Regions from separate parts of the Streptomyces sp. ITFR-6 genome, predicted to be linked through region 1. Evidence: riboswitches for the same ligand, from Rfam matches in the RefSeq annotation. Region 1 holds a riboswitch; each other region holds the start of a gene.
The links. Region 1 has a riboswitch for cyclic di-AMP ahead of RLT59_RS34910 (C40 family peptidase). Riboswitches for the same ligand answer to the same signal wherever they lie in the genome.
Positions count from the first base shown of each region.

Region 2: it holds a riboswitch for cyclic di-AMP, as region 1 does, so the genes downstream of both, RLT59_RS03380 (M23 family metallopeptidase) here and RLT59_RS34910 (C40 family peptidase) in region 1, are expected to answer to the same signal.
Region 3: it holds a riboswitch for cyclic di-AMP, as region 1 does, so the genes downstream of both, RLT59_RS35565 (LysM peptidoglycan-binding domain-containing protein) here and RLT59_RS34910 (C40 family peptidase) in region 1, are expected to answer to the same signal.

Region 1 covers NZ_CP134612.1:7,695,353-7,697,607, forward strand. Annotated here, with positions in the region: gene RLT59_RS34905 (LysE family translocator) at 1-355, shown strand, start outside; gene RLT59_RS34910 (C40 family peptidase) at 389-862, opposite strand; cyclic di-AMP (ydaO/yuaA leader) riboswitch at 866-1,038, opposite strand; gene RLT59_RS34915 (hypothetical protein) at 1,368-1,676, opposite strand; gene RLT59_RS34920 (ATP-dependent Clp protease proteolytic subunit) at 1,684-2,255, opposite strand, start outside.
Region 2 covers NZ_CP134612.1:780,415-782,669, reverse strand. Annotated here, with positions in the region: gene RLT59_RS03385 (tyrosine-protein phosphatase) at 1-471, opposite strand, end outside; cyclic di-AMP (ydaO/yuaA leader) riboswitch at 883-1,073, shown strand; gene RLT59_RS03380 (M23 family metallopeptidase) at 1,077-2,030, shown strand; gene RLT59_RS03375 (SGNH/GDSL hydrolase family protein) at 2,226-2,255, shown strand, end outside.
Region 3 covers NZ_CP134612.1:7,856,645-7,858,899, reverse strand. Annotated here, with positions in the region: gene RLT59_RS35565 (LysM peptidoglycan-binding domain-containing protein) at 27-926, opposite strand; cyclic di-AMP (ydaO/yuaA leader) riboswitch at 930-1,118, opposite strand; gene RLT59_RS35560 (alpha/beta fold hydrolase) at 1,570-2,255, shown strand, end outside.

The sequences.
Region 1 (2,255 bases):
GGCCGCCGAAGCCGCGGCCGGCCGGGGCGACGGCCAGCACGCCACGAACGGGACGCGGCGCGCGCTGCGCCAGGGGTTCCTGACCAACGCGCTGAACCCCAAGGCGCCGGTGCTCTTCCTCAGCCTGCTTCCGCAGTTCGTCCCGCCCGGGGCCGCCCCGCTGCCGCGGACGCTGCTGCTCGCCGCGATCGTCGTGCTGCTCGCGCTGATCTGGTTCCCGGCCGTGGCGCTCCTGGTGGACCGGCTGGGCCGGTGGCTGCGCCGGCCGCGCACCGCCCGCGCGATCGAGGGCGGCAGCGGCGCGGCGCTCACCGTACTGGGGGCGGTACTGGTGACCGGCACCCTGCCGCACTGACGCGGGGTGCGCGCCGACGGCGGGGCGGTGGCGTCAGCTGACCCGGCCGTAGTAGACGCTCTTCGTCCAGATCTTCTCCAGCCGCACCACGGCACCGGTCTTCGGCGAGTGCCAGATCTTGCCGCTGCCCGCGTAGATGCCCACGTGGAAGACGCTGCGGCCGGAGTGGAAGAAGACCAGATCGCCGCGCTGCCGCTTCGAGGCCGAGATGTGGCGGGTCTTGTTGTACTGCTGCTGGGCCGTGCGCGGGAGCTTCTTGCCCGCCTTCTTGAACGAATACAGCGTCAGACCCGAACAATCGAAGCGGCTGGGGCCGGTGGCGCCCCACCGGTACGGCGATCCCTTCTTCGACGCGGCGATGTTGAGCGCCTTCATCGAATGAGTCGCGGCCTGGGCGTCGGTCACGGCGCCGGGGACGAACAGCGAGCCGCCGACTGCGGCGAGAGTCAGAGCCGAGGCCGTCGTGGCTCGGGCGAGGAGAGACGGGACATGAACCTGCGCAGTCATGCGCAACCCTTCGTCAGCCGCCTGTGAAGGATGACCTGTCGGGTTCGGGCTGGCGAAGTCGCCCGGCCGCACGTGGCGGCTTCACCCCGAGGGACGACCGGATCTCCGGTCGGCCCGTTGTGCTCGGGTCCTCCACTCCTGCCGATCCACTCCTGTCGACCAGGCATCCGGACAGCGGCAGGACTCGGCGTCCGCCCGGACCGCCCCGCCGCGGTGGCGGGGGCTTGTCGTCCCAGGGATCTTGACTCACCGAACGCCGGATTTCCGAGGTGAAACGGTGATATGTGAGGCTCATCACGACTGACCCGTTCGGGTGGACGGGGGGCCTTGAGGGGAGTTTCCGCACCTCCGCTTCCGGTGCCGCATCAGGGACGGAACGGGAGATTTCACCCATGACCCACTTCGAAAGCGCAAGTTGGCCTGTCCCTCCTGCGAGGTAACACCTACGCCGAACGAGCGAGATAATTCGGTCCGCCCGTCGGGCGTGTCGGCGCAAGGGAGTTGATCAACTCGGCGGGTCGGGTGGCACGGTGAGCCGCCCGGCGCGGCGTTCCCCGTCCAGCACCCGTAACGCTCGCGTCAACGTGGCGGAGTGGACCCGGCTTTCACCCCGCTCGTGCATCAACGCGAGCGCGTCCCGCAGTGCCGCGGCGTGCGAGGCGAGCGCCTGTGCGGCGCGCAGGGCCCGGTAGGTGTCGTCGGCGCGGGCCGGGTTGATCCGGCCCAGCTGGTCGACGACTTCCAGGTAGCGGTCGATGAACTCGCCCTCGGCGCGGGTCAGGGCGGGCAGCGGCGGGAACTCGGGTGGCCGCATCGCGGGTTCACCCCGCGGCGGGCGGCAGCAGTGCGGGCCCGCGGTTCTGCACGATGTGGTCGATCAACCCGTAGGCCTTGGCGCCCTCGGCGTCGAGGATGAGGTCGCGCTCGGTGTCCTCGGTGATCTTCTCGGCGGAGCGGCTGGTGTGACGGGCCAGTATGCCCGTCAGCGTCTCGCGCATCCTGGCCAGTTCCCGGGCCTCGATCTCCAAATCGGACGGCTGTCCCCGCACCGGCTCCGGGAGTTCGGGCTGCTGCAGCACGACCCGTGCGCCGGGCAGCGCGTGCCGTCGGCCGGGAGCTCCCGCGGCCAGCAGGACGGCCGCGCCGGCGCCGGCCTGGCCGAGACAGAACGTCTCCACCTCGCAGGTGAGGAAGGACATCGTGTCGTACACCGCCGTCACGGCTCCGAACGAGCCGCCGGGGGAGTTGATGTAGAGCTGGATGGGCCGGTCGGGTGCGTCGTGCTCCAGGTACATGAACTGCGCGACCAGGTCGTTGGCCGCGACGTCGTCGACCGGGGTGCCGAGGAAGACGACGCGTTCGGCCAGCAGTTTGGAGTACGGATCGAGCGTGC
Region 2 (2,255 bases), 6.9 Mb from region 1:
CAGGGCCGGGACGCTGTCCTCGGCCAGGGCGTGCAGTACCCGGCTGTGCTCGGCGGTGCGGTCCAGGATGATCGAGCGGTAGGAGGCGACCATGCGGTCGGTGCCCTTGCTGCCGCCGAGGATTCCGCGCAGCTCGTCCATCTCGCCGTCGCGCACCATCCGCCAGAACTCGCTGCCGTCTGCCGGGTCGGTGAGCGGGATGTTCACATTGCGTACGCCGGGCAGCTCGACGTCGGGTCCGTCCAGCTTGAGGTCGGCGGCGTTGCGGAAGTCGAAGACGGTGTGCAGGCCGAGGCCGCCGAGGAACGCCGCGTCCTCGGGCGTGGCGCCCGCGAGGTGACCGCTGCGGTAGAGCCGCCCGTACCGCACCCGGCGGCCGTCCGACGTCGGCAGTCCGCCCACGTCGCGGAAGTTACGCACCCCCGCCAGCTCGGGTGCCGTCGACGGGGTCTGCGGCAACTGCTGCGTCACGGTCACTCCTGGGGGCTCTGCCGCCGACGCGTGTCGCCGACGGGTCCACTCCCGTGACGATACGACATCGGATACTCGGACAATCACCCCGGCGACAGCCGCGGTTCTCCCTCTTGTCCCGGCCCGCCGCGGGGTGCCGGGGTGGACGATGCGCGTGACATGTCCGTATTAGGGCTTTTAGTCGAACATGCCCTGCTTATGCGGGAGATGGTCACCCTCTCGTGAGCGGGATCATATCCGTGACGGTGTGTGGCGGTGCGCCGGTCGGGTAATCCGTACGCCAAGCGGAATGCCAAGATCCATAATCCACGGAGTGTGACCGGAATTCCGCGCCGAATTCCCGGTGCGGAATCCGGTGCGGAACCCGTGGCTTGTTTCCGCCGTCCCGGCTCGCTTACGTTCCATGTCAATCCGGATGGAACGCCTAATCCTGCCGCCGTCCGGAATTCCGCACCCACTCACCGTGTGGCAGGAGCGGGGGACCCAGGTAAGCCGCCGACCGGAGTGATCCGGCCGGCTCGGGGTGAAGTCGCGCCAGGCGCGGCCGGGCATCTCCAGCCCGAACCCGACAGCTCACCTCGTAGGCGCCGGAGAGGAAATTCTTCATGCCCATCCCGGGTAAGCACCGCCGTCCCAAGTCCAGCACCATCGCCCGCGGCGTCGTCGTCGCGAGCGCCGGCGGAGCCGTCATCGCGCTTCCGCTGCTCGGCGCCACCGGTGCCAACGCCGCGGAGCAGGCCGCTCCCGCCACCGCGAAGTCGGCCGCCGCCACGCACGCCACCCCGGCCAAGCCGGTCGCGGACAAGCAGTCCGGCACCAAGACGTACTCCGTGGTCTCCGGCGACTACCTGTCGAAGATCGCCGCCGAGCACAACGTCAAGGGCGGCTGGGAGAAGCTGTACCAGGACAACCGCGAGCTCGTCGGCGACAACCCGAGCCTGATCTTCCCGGGCATGAAGCTGACTCTCGGCGGCAAGGCCTGGGGCCACGCCCCGGCCACCGGCTCGCACACCTCCACGGGCGACTCCACCCCGTCGGATGCCCCCTCGAAGGCCCCGGCCAAGACCGAGTCGAAGGCCCCCGCGTCCTCCGGCACCACGTCCTCCTCCGACACCCAGGCGTCCAACACGTCGTCGTCTGACCAGGGCAGCGCCTCCGGCTACGTCCACCCGGTCCCCGGTAACCACACCACCGCCTACCGCGCCTCCGGCGCCAGCTGGTCCAGCGGCAGCCACACCGGCATCGACTTCCCCGTCGCCAGCGGCACCAGCGTGAAGGCGATCACCTCCGGCACCGTCGTCACCGCGGGCTGGGGCGGCGCGTACGGCAACGAGGTCGTCATCAAGCACGCCGACGGCCACTACTCGCAGTACGGCCACATGTCCTCGCTCTCCGTCTCGGCGGGCCAGACCGTGACCGCGGGCCAGCAGGTCGGCCTCTCCGGCGCCACCGGCAACGCCACCGGCCCGCACCTCCACTTCGAGGTCCGCACCGGCCCGGCGTACGGCTCCGACATCGACCCGATCGCCTACCTGGCGTCGCACGGGATCAACGTCTGATCCAGACAGCAGCGGTCCGGTGACGGACCGGAGCGATACAGAGGGACGGTGCGCGGCGGCGCACCGTCCCTCTGCTTTGCGGTGACCGTCCTTATTCCCCCTTTACCAAAACCTGACCGGGTGGTCTATCTCACCACCCGTCAACCCCTTATTACGGTCGCGTAGGTCACAATCGACGGTGCAGGATATGCGCTTGTGGCAGACGATTCGAGAAACATCCGACAG
Region 3 (2,255 bases), 160 kb from region 1:
CCTCCCGAAGGCGGGGCCGGGGCATGTCAGTAGGCGCCGAAGACGTTGTCGATGGAGCCGTAGGTGGCCGCGGCGTAGTTGCACGCGGCGGTGATGTTGGCGACCGGGTCGAGGATGTCCGTCGACGTACCGGCCACGTGGTAGGCCTCGAAGGTGGGCTGGATCACCTGGAGGAGACCCTTGGAGGGCGTGCCGGCGACGGCGTTCGAGTCCCAGTTGTTCACGATCTGCGGGTTGCCGGAGGACTCGCGGATCACGTTGCGGTAGATGCCGTCGTAGCTGCCCGGGATGCCGTTCTGGGCCATCACGGCGAGCGACTCCTTGATCCAGCCGTCGAGGTCGTCGGTGTACGCCGTCGCGGCCTGCGCGGGGGCGGTGGCAGCGGTCTCGGTGGCGGTGGTCTTCTCCGCGACGGGCGCGGCCGTCCGCTCGGAGCGGTCGGCGCGGTCGGTCCCCTCGGACCGGTCGGACGACTGCGCGGCGTCGGTCGCGGGCTTCGATTCGGTCGCGGCCTTCGATTCGGCGGTGGGAGCCGCCTTCGGGGCTACGGCGGCGGACTTGGCGCCGATGGTCAGCTTGAGGCCCGGGTGAATCAGGTCGGGGTTTCCGCCGACCGCACTCCGGTTGTCCTGGTAGAGCCGCTCCCAGCCACCACTGAGGGAATGCCCACGGGCGATCTTGGCAAGCGAATCGCCGGAGACCACGGAATAGACGGTGGACTCCGCCTTGTGGGCCGCAATTCCCTTGGCAGCAAAGGGGGTCGAGGACGCCGACTTTTCCGCGACGGCGGGGTGCGCCGGTGCGGCAGAAGCGGATCCGGCACCGATCAGGGGGAGCGCGAGAACGACTCCGCCCGTGCTCACGGCGATGAAGCCGCGGGTCAGGGTGGTGGACTTGAAACGACGGTACTTACCCGTGATGGGCATGGCGTATTTCCTCTCCGCCGCCTGCGAGGTGAGCTGTCGGGTTCGGACTGGAGATGTCCGGCCGCACATGATGGCGACTTAACCCCAAGCCGCTCCGGATTCCGGACCGGCAGTAAACCTGGGTCCCCCGCTCCTGCCGTAGGTGAGTGGGTCGGGTTCCCGGACGGCGGCAGGATTCGGCGTTCCATCCGGATTGACGGTGACCGTAAGCGAAAAACGCCGGACGAAACAAGCCCGGAATTCTTGATCCCAATTGATTCGCAAGATCAATTAAAGGAAATGCCCAGCATCAGACCTCTCGGGGGAAGTCAACTTTCTTGGCACAGCAGGGAACCGAGGCCGGACGCACCGCGTCCGGGGCCGGGAAGGTGATGCTGACCACTGAGCCCGAAAAGGGTGATTTGCTCAATATTCATCACCTTTGGACTATGAAAAAAGGTTCTTCGGTGGGTTATTAATGATGAATACGACTAACTACACAATTAGGACATTCCATCAAGCTCTACAGCCGGACGGCCGCAGCACTCGCGGCGTGGCGCCTCCGTCAATACATCTCTATTGATGCATCTAAATAGATGTACTACGGTGTGAGGCATCGGTCGGCGCTCATGGCGCCGCCCACCACTGAGACCGGGAGAACCCCATGTTCCTCGACACCGATGGCGCCACGCTCCACTACGAGATCCGCGGCTCCGGTCCCCTGCTGCTCGTCTCCCAGAGCGGTGAGGGCGACGCCGACCGCAGCACCGACCTGGTCGACCGGCTCGTGGACAGCTGGACCGTGGTCACCTACGACCGCCGGGGCCTCTCCCGTAGCACGCTCGACGATCCCGGACAGCGCGTCACCATGGCGCGGCACGCCGACGACGTGCACCGGCTGCTGGCCGAACTGACCGATGAGCCCGCCCTGATGCTCGGATGCAGCATGGGCGCCGCCATCGGGCTGCACCTGGCGCTCGCCCACCCCGAGCAGCTCGGGCTGCTCGGGGCACACGACCCGGTCACGCCGTCCCTGCTGCCCGCCGGACAGCGCGAGCAGCACACCGCCGAGCTGGCGCACCTTCAGGACATCCACCGCGACGGCGGTCTGGCAGCGGCCTTCCCCGAGATCGCCCGGGTCCTCGGCATCGACCCGGCGCGCCAGGAGACCGAACCGGGGCTCACCCCGATGCCGCTCACCCCGCGCCGTGTGGCGAACTTCGGCTTCTTCATCGAGCGCGACTTCACCGCGGTCATCGAAGCCGAGCTCGACCGGGAGGCGCTGCGGGCGACTCCCGTACGCATCGTGCCCGCGAGCGGCAGCACCACGGCGCCATCCGTCTTCGTCGG